Regions from separate parts of the Streptosporangium sp. NPDC004379 genome, predicted to be linked through region 1. Evidence: riboswitches for the same ligand, from Rfam matches in the RefSeq annotation. Region 1 holds a riboswitch; each other region holds the start of a gene.
The links. Region 1 has a riboswitch for cyclic di-AMP ahead of ACFYSC_RS19120 (CHAP domain-containing protein). Riboswitches for the same ligand answer to the same signal wherever they lie in the genome.

Region 1 (6,192 bases):
GCCCTATGAGAACAGCAACCGGATCCCGGTGACGATCACCGACGCCCTGCTGCCCCGGCTGGCGGCCGACGGGTCGGTGAGCGAGCCGCCGCCGGTGGACCTGCCCGCCCTGGTCCGCGCGGTCGGCTACTGCATGCGGGCCGAGGCCCATCCCGGTCTGCGTGAGGCCGCGTCCGCCTACCTGGACGCCCACGGCCCCGATCGTTACTTCAAGCGTCAGCGGCTGGCCGCCCTGGAACTGCTCACCACTCCGGATCGTACGGGGCCGGGGACGCTCGCCCGGCTCCGGCGGCGCCTGTCACGAACACCCTTGTAAAACCCCAAAATTTGCACATATATGCCTTCTGAGCTGGGATTATCCCCTCCAATCGTCTTGAATGCGGTGCAGGGTCTGCGACGGAAAGGGCGACGAGAGGTAAGAGCATGACGCTGCGGGCACGCAGCACTGCGATCACGGCGCTGTTGACCACCGTGATCGTCGTGCTGGGCTTGGTCGGCCTGCTCATCGTTCTCCGGCAGATGGAGACCGTTGAGGTGCGCGGCCACGCCGCGTCGCTGGCCCGACAGAACGCGATGGCCATTCGGGAGGGTAGGGCGCCCAGCCTGGCGATCGCCGACGACGGGACGGTCATCCAGCTGGTGAGAGGCGGGCGGGTGATCTCCTCCGCACCGGAGTCGGCCGCCGGTCGGCCTCTCACCACGACCCGTCCGGACCCGGGTGATCCGCGCTGGGACGGGACCGTCACCTGGAACAAGCACCGGATGATCATCGTGGGTTCCTCGGTCCCCGGCGGGGCGGTCTACGTCGCGCAGCCGGAACCCGGCCTGTTCTTCGACCCTCCGCGGGTGGCGCTGCTCGGCGTCGCCGGGCTGGCCTGCGTGGGTCTGGTCGCCCTCGCCACCTGGGTGACCACGTCCCAGGCGCTCACCCCGGTACAGCGCATCTGCGCGGAGCTGTGCGACATCACCGCCACCGACCTGAGCCGGCGGGTGCCGGAACCGCGGGGCCCGGAGGAGATCCGGAGGCTGGCGCGGGCCATCAACGACACGCTGGCACGGCTGGAGGAAGCCGTCGGCCGGCAACAGCGGTTCGCCGCCGACGCCTCCCACGCGAGCTTCGCAGCCCGGTCACGGCCCTGCGGACCCAGCTCGACCTGGCGCTGTCCGATCCCGAACCGGACACCGACGCGACGTTCGAGGGGCTGGACCATTCGATCGACCGGCTCCAGCTGCTGGTGGACGACCTGCTGGCGGTGATCCGGCTGGACGCCGCCGCCCCGCACAACCGTGAGCGGATCGACCTGGGCGAGCTGGTCCGCGCCGAGCTGGACCGCCGCCCCGACGAGATCAGTCGTGACCTGACGGCGGGCGCGCTGGTCGAAGGCGATCCGCTGCAACTGGCCAGGGTGCTGACCAACCTGGTGGACAACGCGCTACGGCACGCCGAACACGAGGTGCAGGTGAAGGTCCGCCCCGACTCCGGGTCGGGACACGCGGTGCTTGAGGTCATCGACGACGGCGGCGGCATCCCGGAGGCCGACCGGGAACGGGTGTTCCAGCGGTTCGTCCGGCTGAAGGAGGGCCGCGAATGCGACGTGAGCGGCAGCGGGCTGGGCCTGCCGATCGCCCGGGAGATCGCCGAGGGCCACGGCGGCACCCTGAGCGTCGCCGACTGCGACCACGGCGCCCGCTTCGTCCTACGCCTCCCCCTCTTGGCCCTGGGAGAAGACCCCGCCCTCAACTCCTCCGAGTCCCCAAAGCCCCAACACGAAGTGTCGCAATAAGCCCGCTCGGGAACGCCGGTGTCCGGGCCCGCCCAGAGACCTTGATGTCCCCCGCCTAGGAACGCCGGTGCCCGGACCCGCTCGGGGGCGCCGGTGTCTGGACTGAGGAGAGAGCGAGCGCAGCGAGTGAACGACGAGGGAAGACACCGGTTACCAGCCCCCGAGCCGCGACGCGCAGCGTCGCCATGAGAACCGCAAGACACCGGATCAAGAGCCCCGAGCCGCGACGCGCAGCGTCGCCATAAAACGGCGGCCGGCGCGCAGCACCCTGGGCGGGACCTCGACGCGCAACCGGGCGCGGCGGCGGGCGGCGGCGTACGCCGGCCCGTCGAGCAGGGAGCGGGCCGGGACCAGGCGTCCCGAGCGGGCCATGCCGACCAGGGTGACCAGGTGGGAGGTCCAGTCGTCCAGCCCGCCGGGGTGGAAGTAGTTGGCGTGGCACCACTCCCCGTCCGGGGCGAGGAAGCGCCCCGCGGCCAGGTCTTCGAGGGTGCCGAGCAGTCCGCTTCCCTCGAAGACGAGGTTGATCGTCTCGGCGCCGACCCCGAAGTCCGACAGCACCAGCAGGGGGACGGAGCAGGCGATCGCCTCCAGCGCGGCGGTCGAGCTGACCGTGACGAACCCCGCCGCGCGGGCGAGGTGGTCGCGCATCGGGCCGGCCTCGAACCGCACCGCGCCGGCGGGGACCGCGTCCCGCCCGGCCAGTTCCTCCCACAGCCGCCGGTAGGGGTGCCGCTCGGCGTGGGTCTGCCGCTCGTCGTCGAGGGCGCGGAGCTTGACCACGACGTCCAGGTCCGGCCGCCGCCCGGCCAGCTCCGCCAGGGACAGCAGGATCCGTTCCCGGTCCTCTCTGCGCCTGGGCACCTTGGCCTGGGCGGCGAACACCACGCGGTCGCGCGGCCCGGCGGGGGGCGGGGCCTGCCCCGCGGGCAGGAACGGCAGCCGGGCCAGGCCGACCGCGCCGCCGCCGCCCAGTCTCCGGCCGAGTTCGGTGAACTCCGCCACCTCCCGGCCGCTGTGCAGGACGAACAGGTCGCAGCCGCTGCGGAACAGCCATGCCTTCTCGGTGGCGGGGACGGAGATGCCGGGCAGCCCGGAGACGAACACCGGCCTGGGCGAGAGGCCGGCGAGCACCTCGCCGACCAGCACGTCGACCACCGGGCCGGTGCAGGCGGCCAGCACCGCGTCGGGCCGCAGCCGTTCGGCCGCCCGGCGCAGCGCCCGCGCCGACAGCACGGGAGGGTCGGCGGCCACCCCGGTGACGGCCGCGCGGATCTGCGCCGGCGAGGGTGCGATGGGGGTACGGATCACCGCGAGCTCCGCCGTACAGCCGCCGGGAAGGCCCGCGAGCAGGTGGGCGGCCCACTTCAGATAGGAATCCGAGTCGGCCACGGCCAGGACCTTCACTTTTTGACTCCGGTGTCGTGAGGAGCGGACATCGACAGGTGTGAGCGGAGGGAGGGCGCCGCCAGGGCGGTCCACCAGTCGTCGGGGACGTCCACCGCCTCCACGGTGACGCCCCGGGGTGCCAGCAGGACACGTAGCGAGGTGACGGCGGTGGACGGCAGGCTGAGCACCCGCTGCCCGGCGTCCAGTCCCCGCAGGGTCATCTCGGCGGGGGCCCCGGCGTCGTAGACGGTGACGCCGGGCTGCGCGCCGATCCGTTCGAGGTCGCCGGGGTCCTCCCGGCGGTGCGGGAAATAGGCCATCGGCCCGGCCGCGCCCACCCCGGCGAGCCAGGTGAGGTAGCGGTCGCGGTGGATCAGGCCGTTGCGCACCAGTGAGGTGCCGAGGACGACCGTGGGCTCCTGCGGCCGGGGCCGGCGCAGTGGCTGCGCGCGCAGCCAGGTGAAGTCGTGGACGACCAGTTCGGCTCCCCTGCCGCGTACGGCGCGCGCCAGGTCGTCCGGGATGGGCATCGCGGTGAAGACCGTCAGCCGGCCCGACCGGGCGGCCGAGCGCAGTCGCAGACCGGCCGCCACGCCGAGGACGGAGCGCGACGGGCCCGCGGTGGCCCGGGCCCGTAGCAGCGGCCTGCCAGGGGGCCCGGCGAGCAGTTCCAGGAGCCTGATCGTGGCCAGCCCGTCGTCGACGACCACGATCCGTCCGGGGAGTGCGGTGAGCCAGCGGGCCTGGACCCGGCCGGAGAAGGCGTCGCCGATCACCCAGGTCATGCCCCGCCGGGGCCTGGGCGGCCCGGGGGCCGGGCCGGCCTGTTCCAGCCCCGGGGGAAGGACGAGGCGGGACAGTTCCCGGCGGGTGGCGGTCAGCGGGCGCGAGCCGGCACGGGGCACCACCCGGACGGGGGCGCCGAGCAGCCCGGCGTGGCAGGCCTCGACCACGCAGAGCAGTTGCAGGGGGGACTCCGCCCAGGCGATGGCCGAAGGCTGTTCCCGCGCGTGGTCCCGCCCCTCCTCCACGCCGGGCGATGACCCGTTCACGATCGCCTCACCGTAACCGTGACGCCTTACGCGGCCGGGAACCGCGGATGAACATCCGAGCACGCGCGCCCGGCGACGTGCCGCCCGGAAAGGCACTGAACAGGTAAAACGATCCCCCTTTAAAAAGATCTACGTTAGGGGGCGCTTCAGCCGGGAAGAATCGTCCGTCGCACCGGGGCGTCGCCGGTCCCGCGGTGCGGAAATCCCTGTGCCGCAAGGGTTTGCGGCTTTTGCGAAAGCCTTTGGCCCGAAGTCGCCGATCTTCGGACCGGGAAGTCGACGATCACCGATATTCGGCGTTTTCCCAAGTCAAGGCAATGCGGGAGCTTGCAATCGGCCTGGAGCAGCACGTACGTTCTACTCGTTCGCGATGAGGACCGAGGTCCACAGACCCATCTCTCGTCGACACATTGCCCGACCGCGCATCATCACGACGGATCACTCCGTCGATGGGCGCGGCCGCCGAATCCGCGGCTCTCGCGGAACCGGGGAACCACTTCATGGGGTGAATCAGCGCGTTCGCGCGCCGTAGGGCACTTCCCAGCCCGAACCCGTCAGCTAACCCGGTAGGCGGCATGGAAGCGACGCAAGGAGCCGAACTCTCCCATGGCCAAGAACCGCCTCACCCCCGGGAAGCACAGCCTGGTCCGCGCCCTCGTGGGCGCGTCCATCGTCCTCGCCGGCGGTGCCGTGACCACCGTTCCCGCCCTCGCCGACAACCACGCCTCCGGCCCGCAGGCCGGGTCGGTCACCGAGAACGCCGCGGCCTCGTCCGAGACCCAGGCCCAGAACCTGCCCAAGGTCAGCGCCCAGCAGGTCCTCGACATCGCCGCCCAGCAGATCGGCGTCTCGGAGAACGCCTACGGCGGCGGCACCAAGTTCCATGCCTGGTACCTCGCCAGCGAGCGCGCGAAGGAGACCGTCGCCCGCGACGGCGGCAGGATCCAGGACTACGCCAACGCCCCCTGGTGCGCGATGTTCGTCTCCTGGGTCGGCGAGCAGGCCGGCATCCGGCCCACCATGGGCTGGGACGCCTACACCGTCAGCTACGCCAAGTGGTTCGCCGACAACGGACGCTGGGGTCAGACCCCGAAGCCCGGCGCCGTGGTCTTCTTCGACTGGGGCGGCAGCAAGGACATCGACGCCATCGACCACGTGGGTCTCGTCAAGAAGGACAACGGCGACGGCACGATCACCACGATCGAGGGCAACACCGGCAACGGCAAGGTCGAGGAGCGTGTCCGGCCGGTCGCCCAGGTCGACGGCTACGGATACCCGGTCTACAACGGCTGACGGACGACTCCGGTCTTCCGTTCCCCTCTCCCCTTCCCCTCGTCCGCTCCCGTCCCTCCGGGAGCGGCGAGGACCGGCGGCGGAGACCGGCGGACTACGGCCGACGGACGGCGACCCGGCACGACCGGGTCGCCGTTTCGGCTTTCCGGCCGGGACCTTATCGCCGCGAGGAAGGTCCGGACGATCCCTGATGCACTGGATGATCCCGGTTGGTGAGCGTTCGCCGCGTCGTGTCATGTTGGGGTGGGAGCGCTCCCAAGCGCCCGATCGCACAGTTTGTCACCTTAACGACTGTTCGCCGAGCTGAAACACCCGCGATGTAACGGTTACGTTTCGGCATATTGACGCGCCGGTTGCCCATCGTCCAGTCTTCGTGGGAGCGCTCCCAAAAGCTGCCCGCGCGCAACCCATCGCCGATCGCGTTCGTCGGGGGCCGGTTCGCGATGTCACCTCCCAATCGATTCGGGCGACCACCTGAGAGGGGTCCGGAATGTTGAACACCAAGCGGCACGGCAAGCTCGCCGCCGTCGTGGTGATGACCGCCGCAGCACTGGCGGTCACCTCCTGTAGTTCGAGTGAGCCCGCCAAGAACACGGCCGCCTCGGGCGGCTCGGCCTCCGAGCCGGTGACCATCACCGTGCAGACCTTCGGCGGCGGCGCGAACTTCGGCTACA
Region 2 (6,192 bases), on a different contig from region 1:
AGCCGGACATCGGTACCCTTGGCTCTGTGACCGCTGACCTGACGAACCCGGCCGACGATCTGCCCGAGCAGATGCGCGTGCGCCGGGAGAAGCTCGATCGCCTCCGTGCCGAGGGTGTCGACCCCTACCCGGTGACCTTCCCGCGCACCGCGACCAACGTCGAGATCCGCGAGAAATACGCCGATCTCGCCGCTGACACCGCGACCGGCGACAAAGTGGGCGTCACCGGCCGCGTCATGCTGTCCCGGACCGGTGGCAAGCTCTGCTTCGCCACCATCCGCGACGGCTCGGCCGATCTCCAGGTCATGATCTCCCTGGACAGGGTCGGCGAGGAGTCCCTGGCCGCGTGGAAGCGCGACGTCGACCTCGGCGACCACGTCGGCATCGAGGGCGAGGTCATCACCTCCCGCCGGGGCGAGCTGTCCATCCTCGCCGACCGCTGGGCGATCACCTCCAAGTGCCTGCGCCCGCTGCCGGAGAAGCACGTCGGCCTGACCGACCCGGAGGCCCGGGTCCGTCAGCGCTACCTCGACCTCGTCGTCAACGACGAGGCGCGGAGGATGGCCTACGTCCGCAGCGCCGTCGTGCGGGCGATCCGCGACTTCTGGCACGGCGAGGGCTACCTCGAGGTCGAGACGCCGATGCTGCAGCGCATCCACGGCGGCGCTTCGGCCCGGCCGTTCAGGACGCACATCAACGCCTATGACATGGAGCTCTACCTCCGCATCGCGATCGAGCTCTACCTCAAGCGGCTCGTGGTGGGCGGCATCGAGAAGGTCTTCGAGATCAACCGCAACTTCCGCAACGAGGGCGCGGACGCCACCCACAACCCCGAATTCACGATGATGGAGGCCTACGGCACCTATCTCGACTACAACGGCATCGCCGACCTGACCCAGCGGATGATCCAGAACGCGGTCGTGGCCGCGCTCGGCCACTCCGTGGTGGTCCACGAGGGGCAGGAGATCGACCTGGGCCTGCCCGAGTGGCCGCGCGTCACCGTCTATGGATCGGTCTCGGAGGCGCTGGGCGAGGAGGTGACGACCGAGACTCCGCTGGAGCACGTGCGCAAGCTCGCCGACGCGCGCGACATCCGCTGGGACCCCAAGTGGGGCCAGGGCAAGCTCGTCCAGGAGCTCTTCGAGGAGCTGGTCGAGCACACCCTGATCCAGCCGACGTTCGTCATGGACTACCCGCTGGAGACCTCACCGCTGGCCCGGACGCACCGGGACAACCCGTTGCTCACCGAGAAGTGGGACCTCATCGGGTTCGGCACCGAGCTCGGCACCGGCTACTCGGAGCTGAGCGACCCGATCGAGCAGCGCCGCCGCCTCACCGAGCAGTCGCTGCTCGCCGCGGGCGGCGACCCCGAGGCCATGCAGCTCGACGAGGACTTCCTCACCGCCCTGGAGTACGGCATGCCGCCCACCGGCGGCGTGGGGGTCGGTGTGGACCGCCTCGTCATGGCCTTCACCGGCAAGAACATCCGCGAGACCATTCTGTTCCCGCTGGTGAAGCCCACCGGCTGAGCGCCACCGGGTCCGCCCCGCGGGCCCGGTCCGCCAGGCCCTCCGGCCCCGCCTGACGAGCCCGCGGTCCCGTGGACCGCGGGCTCGTTCCGTTCCTCCCGCTGAGCGGAGACGCCATTTCCCCGATGATCCGGGCGGCCGGCGATCAGCTCCCCGCGGAATGCCGGAAAGCCGGTTTCATCCGACGGCCATTGCGTGATGATTTTCTCGGCGCCGTCAGGGGCGTGGCCGGGGGCCGCGGTCGACGGGATGCGCGACGCCCGCCGGACCGATCGTTTTCTGTGGGAAATGCGGCGGGCGCCGACCGTACGGCTCGTCCCGGCGGAGGACCCGCGGTGGTCCACGGCATGGCCCCGCGGTGCGGCTTCGGGGTGGATCACGGTGATGACCTCGGCTCATGCCGCGGGCAGGCTGCGGACAGACCGCGGACACGCCTGGCGCGGGCCCCGGGCGCGACGACGGTCCGGCGGCGCGCCCTCCGGCTCGGCCGCTGCTTAATCACAATGGGCCCGACATATCATGAGTACTTCATGTAACGCCCACTCTGTCAATAGTGTGGGCCATCTCTATGAAGAGCAGAGCTTGACGACCTTTGAACGGGGCGTTTACCGTTCCTGACGGGCGACATCGATTCCAGCGTGCTCACGCCTGAGTCCCGTTGCGGGGGGAGTTGCTAGATGGCATATCCGGAAGTGGATTCCCGCCGCGGCGAAAGTCTTCCGGGCACTGAGGACATCGATCTCAGCGAGGAGGACCTCGTGCTCCTGGCCGAGCTGGCCAAGGGCGTCACCGTCGACAGGGTGGGCCGCCGCCTCGACATCAGCGGCCGGACGGTCCGGCGCAGGCTGCGCGGGATCTGTGACCGCATCGGCGTGGCCACCGCAATCGAGGCGGTGGCCTGGGCCGCCCGCCGCCGCCTGATCTGACGCCGTACACCCGGCCGGTCCGCCGTGCACCGGCCGGTCGTGGTCCGCCCGGTCAGGCCGTGCACCCTGCTGGTCGTGTGTCCGTCCGGCCGGTTCGTGCATCCGGCCGGTCATACGCCCGTCGGGTCAGGCCGTGCATCCGGCTGATCGTGTGCCCGTGTCCGTCCGGTCCGGCCGTACGCCGGCCGATTCAGTCGGCGACGCGCACGCCCCCGGCGAAGGGCCGGTTGCCCATGGGGGCGATGCGGACCACGTCACCGGTCTGCGGGGCGTGGATCATCAGGCCGGCGCCGAGGTAGATCCCGACGTGATGCAGGTCGCTGTAGAAGAAGACCAGGTCGCCGGGGCGCAGCTGGTCGCGGGAGACGTGGGTGCCGGCGGTCCACTGGTCACCGGTGTAGTGGGGCAGGCTGATGCCGACCTTCTGGTAGGCCCACAGGACCAGCCCCGAGCAGTCGAAGGAGTTGGGTCCCTCGGCGCCCCAGACGTACGGCTTGAGCTGCTGGGTGAGCGCCCAGCGCACCGCCTCGGCCGCCTTGCCCTGGCCCACGACCGGAACGGTGAGCCTGGTCGCCCGGCCCTGCATGCTCTGGGCGCGGTCGCGGACCTCCCGGTAGAGGTTGCCCTCCAGTTTGCCGACCAGGCGTTCGATCTTGGAACGCTTGTCGCCGAGCTCGCCCAGCAGCTTCTTGACCTCGGTGGACCGGGCGCTGGCGCTGGCCCGAGCCTGCTCGGCGACCTTGAGCGCCTGGGCGACCTGGGCGACCTCCTCGCTCTGCCGCTGCTGGAGGGCGTAGCTGGTGGCGGCCTGGTCGAGGAAGGTGTCGGGGTCGCTCGACTGGGTGAAGGCGAGCGTGGAGCCCAGGCCCCCCGACATGTAGGTGCTCTGCGCGAGGAGGGTCGCCTTGGTGCGCCGGGACTCCAGCTCCGTCTCGCTGGTGGACAGGTTCTTCTTGGCCACCTCGGCGGCGCGCTGCGCCTGCTTGAGCTTCACCCGTGCGCCGTTGTACTGCTCGGCGAGCGTCTCGACCTCGACGTGGAGCTTCTCGACCTGCTTGGCGAGCTGCCGGAGGTCCGGTTTCGGGTCCGCACCGGCGGACGTCATGGGAGCGCCGACCGCGAGGAGGGTGAACGCGAGCCCGATGGAGGCCGTCCGGCCGGAAAGGCGACGGGAGGCGCGCTCCCGCATCGGGACGGGTCCGGCTGGACGTCCACTGCCACGGCGCGGCGTGCGCTTCACCAACGGGCTCCTCTCTCGGCCGCCTGCCGGGTTAGCTGACGGGTTCGGGCCGGAGGCAGCCCTACCGAGCACGCCGGTGACGGCTCGGATTCACCCCTGGGGACGCGTGGAGGGTGGGTCCCCGGCTCCCCGGGTCCGGGGATTCGGCGGGTCAGCTTTTCGGGGAAGCTGACATCGAGCACGGACATTAGTGCAATTGGAGGTTCATGCTCAACCAGAACCATAAAGTCGGTAGAGCTTTCACAACCGGAAAGTCACAGGCAGATCACATACTTTCATGATCCTCATGCCTGTCAACCTGGATCCATGTCGCTATGAGCGGCATACCACCCATGTAGCCGCAGGCCCCGGTCCATGCCGAGGGCGAACGGCCGCCGTCACCGGGGTTTCCGGCCGGGCGCGACGGGGGTGACACCGGGAGCCGGGCGGTGCCGTTGTGACCGAAGTTACGGCTGGGCCGTAATGGGGGTGCGCCGAGGACGTACGCTGATCGGTCATGGAGCAGGTTGCGGAACCCTCCCCGGCGGACGCCCTGACGGACGGGACCGGGGCGACGGCCGGGTCGGCGAGCGGGGTCACGGCCGGGGCCACGGGCGAGGTCACGGTCCGGCGCGCCCGCACGCCGGACGTGCGGGCGATCCGGCGGCTGGTCGACACCTACGGCGGCGCCGGGCCGCGACTGCTGGAGAAGGCCACGGTCACCCTGTACGAGGACGTCCAGGAGTTCTGGGTGGCCGAGCGGGACGGGGCCGTCATGGGGTGCGGGGCGCTGCACGTCCTGTGGGAGGACCTCGCCGAGATCCGCACCGTCGCCGTCGATCCGGCGTGCCGGGGCCAGGGCATCGGCCACATGATCGTCTCGGCGTTGATCCGCACGGCCGGCGAACTCGGCCTGCGCAGGGTCTTCTGCCTCACCTTCGAGGTCGACTTCTTCGCGCGCCACGGCTTCCGGCGGATCCAGGGCACGCCCGTCTCGCCCGAGGTCTACGCCGAGTTGCTCGCCTCCTACGACGAGGGCGTCGCCGAGTTCCTCGACCTGGAGCACGTGAAGCCGAACACCCTGGGGAACACGCGGATGCTGCTTCATCTACCGCCCCTGGTCAAGCGTGATGACCGCAGTTGTGACTGTGACAAAAGGTGACTCTCGGACGACTATCTCGATACCTTGTGCTTCAACGTGCATGTGAGTCTCGAATGCGCCGCATGCGTAGTCGAAGTGAGGTGACGCGGTGACCAACGGACAGCCGCCGTATCCGCAGGATGATCCCGACCGCGATCGCACCCCGTCGGGACACTCCGGATACGGCTCGCACGACACGGGTCAGGGCCCCGGGGGTCTCGACCCCGACGCGACGGTGGTGGGGTACCGGACGGACGGCACCGGACCCGGGCAGAACCAGCCCGGTTACGGCCAGCCCGGCGGTTACGGCCAGCAGGGCGCGCAGCCGGGGTACGGGCAGCAGCCGTCGTACGACCAGGGCGCCTACGGCCAGCAGGGGGCGCAGCCGGGTTACGGCCAGCAGCCCTCCTACGACCAGCAGCAGGGCTACGGTCAGCAGGCCGCCCAGCCCGGTTACGGCCAGCAGGCCGCGCAGCCCGGCTACGGGCAGCAGCCGTCCTACGACCAGGGCGCCTACGGCCAGCAGAACTCCCAGCCGGGCTACGGCCAGCAGGGGACGCAGCCGGGGTACGGGCAGCAGCCGTCCTACGACCAGGGCGCCTACGGCCAGCAGGGGGCGCAGCCGGGTTACGGCCAGCAGCCCTCCTACGACCAGCAGCAGGGCTACGGCCAGCAGGCCGCCCAGCCCGGTTACGGCCAGCAGGCCGCGCAGCCGGGGTACGGCCAGCAGGGCGCGCAGCCCGGTTACGGCCAGCAGCCCTCCTACGACCAGGGCGCCTACGGGCAGCAGCCGTCGTACGACCAGGGCGCCTACGGCCAGCAGGGCGCGCAGCCGGGCTACGGCCAGCAGCCCTCCTACGACCAGCAGCAGGCGTACGGCCAGCCCGGCTACGGCGGCGCCCAGTACGGCCAGCAGCCCGGTTACGGCGCTCAGCCGCAGGGCTACGGCCAGCAGGGCTACACCCCGCAGTGGGGCGACGGCGGCCACGCGCCGGGCGTGTCGGCCCCGCTCGCCGAGTGGTGGCAGCGCCTGGTCGCCCGCATCGTCGACGGTGTGATCCTGGCGATCCCCACGTTCATCGTCACGCTCGTGCTGACCGGGATCCTGGTCACCCAGCCGTCCTTCAACATGGAGACCGGGGAGTACAGCCTCGGCAGCGGGTTGTTCCTCGCGACCTTCCTCATCGGTCTCGTCGGCGGGCTGATCTATTTCGTCTACGAGTTCCTGATGCTGAAGGCGACGGGGCAGACCGTCGGCAAGATGGTCATGGGCATCCGGGTCGTCCCGATCGGCGGGGCGCCCCAGTCCCGCGGGCTCCCCTCGAACAAGGCCATGAGCCGGGCGGGCGTCCTGTGGGGTCCGAGCATGCTGCGCGG
Region 3 (6,192 bases), on a different contig from region 1:
GACGTTGGTGACCGACAGGCGCCGCTGCATCGCGGCGAACGTCTCCGGGTCGCGGGTCAGCTCCAGCGCGTGCGCGTCGGCGCGGGCCTCGATCTGCCTGCTGACCAGGTTCTGCGCGGGCCCGGACAGGACCGTGGCCAGGCTCAGCAACCCCATGATCAGGCCCACGGCCCGCGGGTCGGCCGCCGAGGCGACGCCGGCGCGACGCCGTACGGGGCCCGCGGCGAGCACCAGGTACAGCAGGCAGGCGCCGAAGGCGGCGCCCAGCCCCCCGACGAGCGTGCCGTACAGCACGTCGCCCGCCTTCGCGTGGCCCAGCTCGTGCGCCACCACCAGCTCGACCTCTTTCGCGGGCGCCCGGAGCAGGGTGTCGTAGACCACGATCCTGCGGGTCGCGCCGAACCCGGAGACGTAGGCGTTGAGCGCGGTGGTGCGCCGGGAGGCGTCGGCGACCAGGACGTCCTCGACGGGCACGCCGTCGCGGGCGGCCATGGCCAGCAGGTCGTCGCGCAGCGGCCCGGCCGCCATCGGCGTGAAGTCATTGAAGATCGGCTCGATGACCACCGGGTAGGCGAAGGACGCGGCCACGGTCAGCGTGAACGCGCCGGCCGCGGCGGGTATCCACCAGCGCCGGAAGCGCCCGGCCAGCACCGTCACGGCGAGCACCATGATCGCGAGCAGCGCGGTCCGGACACCGATGTCCTTGAGCCGGTCCGCGGTCCAGGAGGGCCAGGTCTGGGTGGACAGGCCGTAGGCGCGCAGCTGCGTCTCCGACCACATGCCCAGCGGCCAGCGTAGGGCCTCGACCGCCGCGGACAGCCCGGCGACGCCGAGCAGCGCCCGCACCCACCGGGGTCCGCGCAGCCGTCCGAGCAGCCGGGCGCCCAGCGGGGTTGCCACCAGCACCCCGGCGACCAGGAGGGTCAGCCCGAGCGAAAGGTAGGCGGGCGCGGTGAGCGCGGCGTCGAACGCCTCGGAGCGGGCGATCTGCCCGGCGGTGAAGTCGCGCGCCGGGTCGGGCGCGACGGCCGGGGCGGCGGACGGCAGGGCCCGCCAGGGCGTGGTGAGCGCCACGACCGCGACCGTGGCCGCGCCCAGGGCGGCCAGCGCCCATCCGGCGGGCCGCCACCCCCCGGGCACGACCGCCGCCGCTGCGGCGTCGGCCGCATCCGGCGCGGCCGATCGCCGGGACACCGCCCTCGGGCGTGGGGAGGACGTCAACCCAGCTCCCTTCTCAGGTGGTCGCGCCAGCCGGCGGCGAACTCCGCCGGGGACAGGCCCAGCACATCGCCGACATCGCTACCGTAGAGCCTCACCAGCGTCCGCTCGCCGTACCGCCGCGCGACGTAGTGGCAGGCGAGCCACGCCTCCTCGTACGCCTGCGCCCGCCGGGGGGCGTCCGCGGCGAAGTCGGCGGGGCCGGGGAGCCGCTCGGGCAGGCGGCCCGCGCGCACCTCGGCGGCCAGTTCGGCGGCGGCCGCCGGGACCGCGATCCCGGCGTCACGGTAACCGACGTAGTCGGCGAACCCCTCCGACAGCCAGACCGGCACCCGGCCGCCGCGGGTGGCGCCGGTGGCCACGTGGGTGAGCTCGTGGGCGAGCACCACGTCCCGGCCGGTCCCGCTCAGCCTGGCGTACCCCGACGGCAGGACGATCACCCGGCCCGCGTCGGCCAGCGCGGCCAGGCCGGCGACGGCGGCGGGCGCGGCGCCGGCCAGCGCCGCCGCCTCTGCGTCGTCCGCGGGGAACAGGACCACCGCCCGGACCGGCCCCCAGACGTCGAGGACCGTACGGCGGGCGCGGTCGGCGCCGGCCGCCAGGTCGGCGAGGCGGGCCGCCGGGACGCGGTGGCCGATCACGACGGAGTGCTCGCCGCGGACGGTGACGGAGCCGCCGGGCCACGGGTCGCGCGGCGCGGGGAACGGGCCCGCGCCGGTGGCCAGGGCGGCGACCGCCAGTGTCAGGGTTCCGGCGAGCACGGCACGACGCTCTGTCGGGACGCGCACACGTCCGATGTTAGCGACCGGCCCCGGACGCGCGGCGGCCCCGCCCGTCCCTTCGAAGGGACGGGCGGGGCCGTCTTCCCGGCCGCCCCAGGGGGGCGGCGGCCGGGATCCGTCAGGCTCCGGGACGGACCGCCCCGGAGAAGGAGGACCGGTAGTACCCCTTCAGGGGGACGACCCTGACGGTCTTGCCGCTGCTCGGGGAGTGGACCATCTTCCCCTTGCCGACGTACATGCCCACGTGGCCCTTGCCGTAGAAGAACAGCAGGTCACCGGGGCGCAGGCTGCTCCACGAGACCTTCTTCCGCACGGCTCGGTACTGACTGTTCGTGACCCTGGGGAGGGAGACGCCGGCCTTGCGCCACGCGTACCGGACGAGACCGGAGCAGTCGAACGCGCCGGGACCGGAGGCTCCCCACCGGTACGGATCGCCGATCTGCTTCTTGGCCGCCGAGACGGCCTTGGACGCCTTCACCTTCTGCAGTGCGGTCCTGCTCAGCGTGGTCTTCTTCGCCTTCGCCGTCTTCTTGGCGCTGGTGTGCGCCGCGGAGGCGGCGGAGGCGGCGACCGGCCTCTCAACCTGAGAGGCGGTGCTCCTGACCTGGAGAACGGGACCGGTTCCCGTGTCGGCCAGCGCCGCCGGGGAGCCCATCGTGACCGCTCCGGCCGAGGCCGTCACGGTGAGGGCGAAACCACTGGCGCAAACGCGGAAAAAGCGCGACGAACGGGGGTTACGCGGGGTGGTAGACAGGATTTCTCCTTGGGACTTCCGCTGACGCCTACCGGGTTAGCTGACGGGTTCGGGCCGGGAAGAAGCCCTACGGCGCGTCGGGCGCGCCGATTCACCCCTGGCCACGTGTCGGGCCGGTGGGTCCCCGGTTCCGTGCCTCCTGGCTGCACGGATTCGGCAGGCCGTCGCAGGTGGGAGCGCTCCTCGCAGGGTGCGACGGCCGAATGGATCTTTATGGATCTTTGACAGGCGCCGGCATGACGGGCCGGGCCCGGCGCGGTGGCATGGCTTGCTCGCCGCGACGCCAGAAGTTACCCCTGTTTCCCAGGAGAGGGCAAAGGAATCACAAAAGATACATAGATCGAAAACGCCTCGGGCGATCGACGGGCCACTGTTCAGGGGCCGATTTCACCGGGCAAATATGACGCTTGTCACACTTCCGTGATCAGTCCGAAAAATCATGGCTTTTGTGACGTGAATCACGTGATGGTAACGATCATTGACGGAGCGTGCGACCGGCCGTGCCACCGCCCCGTCGTCCCGGCCCGCGTCGGGGGACGGCCGGGGACGGCCGGGGACGGCCGGGGACTCCGTGTATCGCCGGCGTATCGAAAATCGCATACGTCCCCGCAACGGCCCTCCCCCTTCGATGGGAGGCATGAACCGGAGTGCATCCCTGTCAGCACCGCCCCGCCGTACGCGCGGGATCGTGCTCGCCTGCCTGGCGGTCCTCGGCCTGGCGGGCGTGGCGTTCGTCCTGCGGCGGCCGCTCCTGATGGCCGCCCCGAGCTGCGCGGCCGGCCGGTGGCACGGCTGCCTCGGCACGGAGAACGGCGTGCTGCTCATGACACTGGTCGCGGTGCCGCCGTCCGCCCTGGTGGCGTGGGCTCTGGCGCGCGTCCGGCGTGCCGCCGGCGCCGCGTCGGCGTGGCGGACGTCGCTGGCCGAGTTGGGCATGGTCCACGGCACGGTGCCGTTCGTATGGATCACCATGATGCCCGGCCCGGAGGCCGGCGTCGCCCCCGGCCGGGTGAGTCTGCTCCCACTGCAGGATCTGCCCACGATGGGGCCGCTCGGCATCGGCGGCAACCTGCTGATCTTCGCGGCGCTGGGGTTCTTCGCCCCGATGCGGTTCGCGGCGCTGGCGTCCGTACCGCGGATCCTCGCGCTCGGGGCAGGCTGCTCGATCATGGTCGAGACCGCGCAGTACGTCCTGCGGCTGGACCGGGTGTCCTCGGTGGACGACGTCCTGCTCAACGCCGCCGGCGCCGCACTGGCCGCCCTGGCGTCGCACCGCTGGTGGCGCACCGCGGCGGAGGCTCCGCCGGGCCGGTCCCGCCCCGAGCCGGCGCCGGTGGGCTGAGCCGAGTGCCCGCCGCGTACAGGTCCTCGCATACCCCGGCGATATGCCGGGCCGCCTAGGCTTCCGGCATGCGCGTACTGATCGTGGAGGACGAGCCGTACCTGGCCGAGGCCGTCCGTGACGGTCTGCGGCTGGAGGCGATCGCCGCCGACATCGCCGGCGACGGCGACTCCGCCCTGGAGCTGCTCAGCGTCAACTCCTACGACCTCGCGGTCCTCGACCGCGACATCCCCGGCCCCTCCGGCGACGAGATCGCCCGGCGCATCGTCGCCTCCGGCAGCGGCATCCCGATCCTCATGCTCACCGCCGCCGACCGGATCGACGACAAGGCCTCCGGGTTCGAGCTCGGCGCCGACGACTACCTCACCAAGCCGTTCGACCTCCGGGAGCTCGTGATGCGCCTCCGGGCGCTCGACCGCAGACGCGCCCACGCCCGGCCCCCGGTCAGGGAGATCGCGGGCCTGCGGGTGGACCCCTTCCGCCGGGAGGTCTTCCGGGACGGACGCTACGTCGCGCTCACCCGCAAGCAGTTCGCCGTGCTCGAGGTCCTCGTGGCCGCCGAGGGCGGGGTCGTCAGCGCCGAGGAGCTGCTGGAGCGGGCCTGGGACGGGAACGCCGACCCCTTCACCAACGCCGTCCGCATCACCGTCTCCGCGCTGCGCAAACGGCTCGGTGAGCCGTGGCTCATCGCCACGGTGCCCGGCGTCGGCTACCGGATCGACACCGGCGGCGCGGGCGGCGATCCCGCCCGCCCCGGCGCCCGTTGAGCAGGAGCCCGTTGAACAGGCGTCCGGGGCCCAGCGTCCGGCTGAGGCTCACCATCAGCTACGCCGGGTTCCTCATGCTCGCCGGCGCCCTCCTGCTGGCCGTGGTGTGGGTGTTCCTGCTGCGCTACGTGCCCGACGGCGCCCTCGGGACGGGGCCGGAGGCGGCCCGGCCCGGGGCGCCGGCCCTGCGGTTCATCCCCAACCGCACCGACCTCCAGCGCGCCTTCGTCCCCCGCGCGGCACAGGCACTGGCCTTCCTGCTGGCGTTCGGCCTGCTGGGCGGATGGATCCTCGCCGGCCGGATGCTCGCGCCGCTCACACAGATCACGGACGCGGCCCGGATGACCGGGAACGGGTCGCTGTCCCACCGGATCCGCCTGGAGGGCCGCCAGGACGAGTTCCGTGAGCTCTCCGACGCGTTCGACTCGATGCTCGAACAGCTGGAGTCCCACTTCGCCGAGCAGCAGAGGTTCGCCGCGAACGTCTCCCACGAGTTGCGCACCCCGCTGGCGATCTCACGGACGCTCCTCGACGTCGCCCGCAGGGACCCCGCGCGGGACCGGGACGAGCTCATCGAGCGCCTGCACACCGTCAACCAGCGGGCGATCGACCTCATCGAGGCCCTCCTGCTGCTCAGCCGGGGCGACCGCGGGAACTTCACCCGCGAGAGCGTCGACCTCTCCCTCCTCGCCGAGGAGGCCGCCGAGACGCTGCTCCCCCTCGCCGAGCAGCGCCGGATCACGCTGGACGTCACCGGCGGGGCGGCCAGGACCGGCGGCTCCGCCGAGCTTCTGCTGCGGATGGTGACGAACCTCGTCCAGAACGCCGTCGTCCACAACCTCCCCGCCGGCGGCACCGTGACGGTCCGCACCGAGGCGCACGACGGCACGAGCGTGCTGCGGGTCGAGAACACGGGCCGCAGGCTCCCGCCGGAACTGGTGCCGGCCCTCACCGAGCCCTTCCGGCGCGGAACGGAACGCGTGCGCACCGGCGAGCACCCCGGCGTCGGGCTCGGCCTGGCCATCGTGCACAGCATCGTCCGCGCCCACGACGGGACGCTCGTCCTCGCCCCCCGCCCCGACGGCGGCCTCCTCGCCACGGTACGGCTCCCCGGCGCGCCGTAGACGGGTGTCCCCGCCGGCCCCCGGGGTCCCGGGCGGCTCAGGGGCGGACGGCGCCGACCAGGGCGCTGCGGAGGGGAGCGATCTTGACGACGTCCCCGGTCTGCGGGGCGTGCACCATCTTCCCTCCGCCGACGTAGATGCCGACGTGGCCCAGGCCCGAGCTGAAGACGAGGTCGCCGGGCTGGAGCGAGCTGACCGGCACCCG

Region 2: another riboswitch for cyclic di-AMP. It lies ahead of ACFYSC_RS14585 (NlpC/P60 family protein); the one in region 1 lies ahead of ACFYSC_RS19120 (CHAP domain-containing protein).
Region 3: another riboswitch for cyclic di-AMP. It lies ahead of ACFYSC_RS01315 (C40 family peptidase); the one in region 1 lies ahead of ACFYSC_RS19120 (CHAP domain-containing protein).

Annotation. Positions count from the first base shown of each region.
Region 1 is NZ_JBIAMC010000008.1:105,813-112,004, reverse strand. It holds gene ACFYSC_RS19145 (polysialyltransferase family glycosyltransferase) at 1-316, shown strand, start outside; gene ACFYSC_RS19140 (HAMP domain-containing protein) at 424-1,257, shown strand; gene ACFYSC_RS19135 (sensor histidine kinase) at 1,155-1,784, shown strand; gene ACFYSC_RS19130 (DUF6716 putative glycosyltransferase) at 1,992-3,176, opposite strand; gene ACFYSC_RS19125 (hypothetical protein) at 3,188-4,225, opposite strand; cyclic di-AMP (ydaO/yuaA leader) riboswitch at 4,676-4,813, shown strand; gene ACFYSC_RS19120 (CHAP domain-containing protein) at 4,832-5,518, shown strand; gene ACFYSC_RS19115 (ABC transporter substrate-binding protein) at 6,009-6,192, shown strand, end outside.
Region 2 is NZ_JBIAMC010000006.1:22,136-28,327, reverse strand. It holds gene ACFYSC_RS14600 (type III pantothenate kinase) at 1-2, shown strand, start outside; gene lysX (bifunctional lysylphosphatidylglycerol synthetase/lysine--tRNA ligase LysX) at 27-1,529, shown strand; gene ACFYSC_RS14590 (LuxR C-terminal-related transcriptional regulator) at 2,207-2,455, shown strand; gene ACFYSC_RS14585 (NlpC/P60 family protein) at 2,646-3,695, opposite strand; cyclic di-AMP (ydaO/yuaA leader) riboswitch at 3,701-3,854, opposite strand; gene ACFYSC_RS14580 (amino-acid N-acetyltransferase) at 4,192-4,836, shown strand; gene ACFYSC_RS14575 (RDD family protein) at 4,925-6,192, shown strand, end outside.
Region 3 is NZ_JBIAMC010000001.1:318,989-325,180, forward strand. It holds gene ACFYSC_RS01305 (M48 family metallopeptidase) at 1-1,221, opposite strand, end outside; gene ACFYSC_RS01310 (hypothetical protein) at 1,218-2,006, opposite strand; gene ACFYSC_RS01315 (C40 family peptidase) at 2,119-2,682, opposite strand; cyclic di-AMP (ydaO/yuaA leader) riboswitch at 2,765-2,923, opposite strand; gene ACFYSC_RS01320 (VanZ family protein) at 3,392-4,096, shown strand; gene ACFYSC_RS01325 (response regulator transcription factor) at 4,165-4,863, shown strand; gene ACFYSC_RS01330 (sensor histidine kinase) at 4,875-5,987, shown strand; gene ACFYSC_RS01335 (NlpC/P60 family protein) at 6,025-6,192, opposite strand, start outside.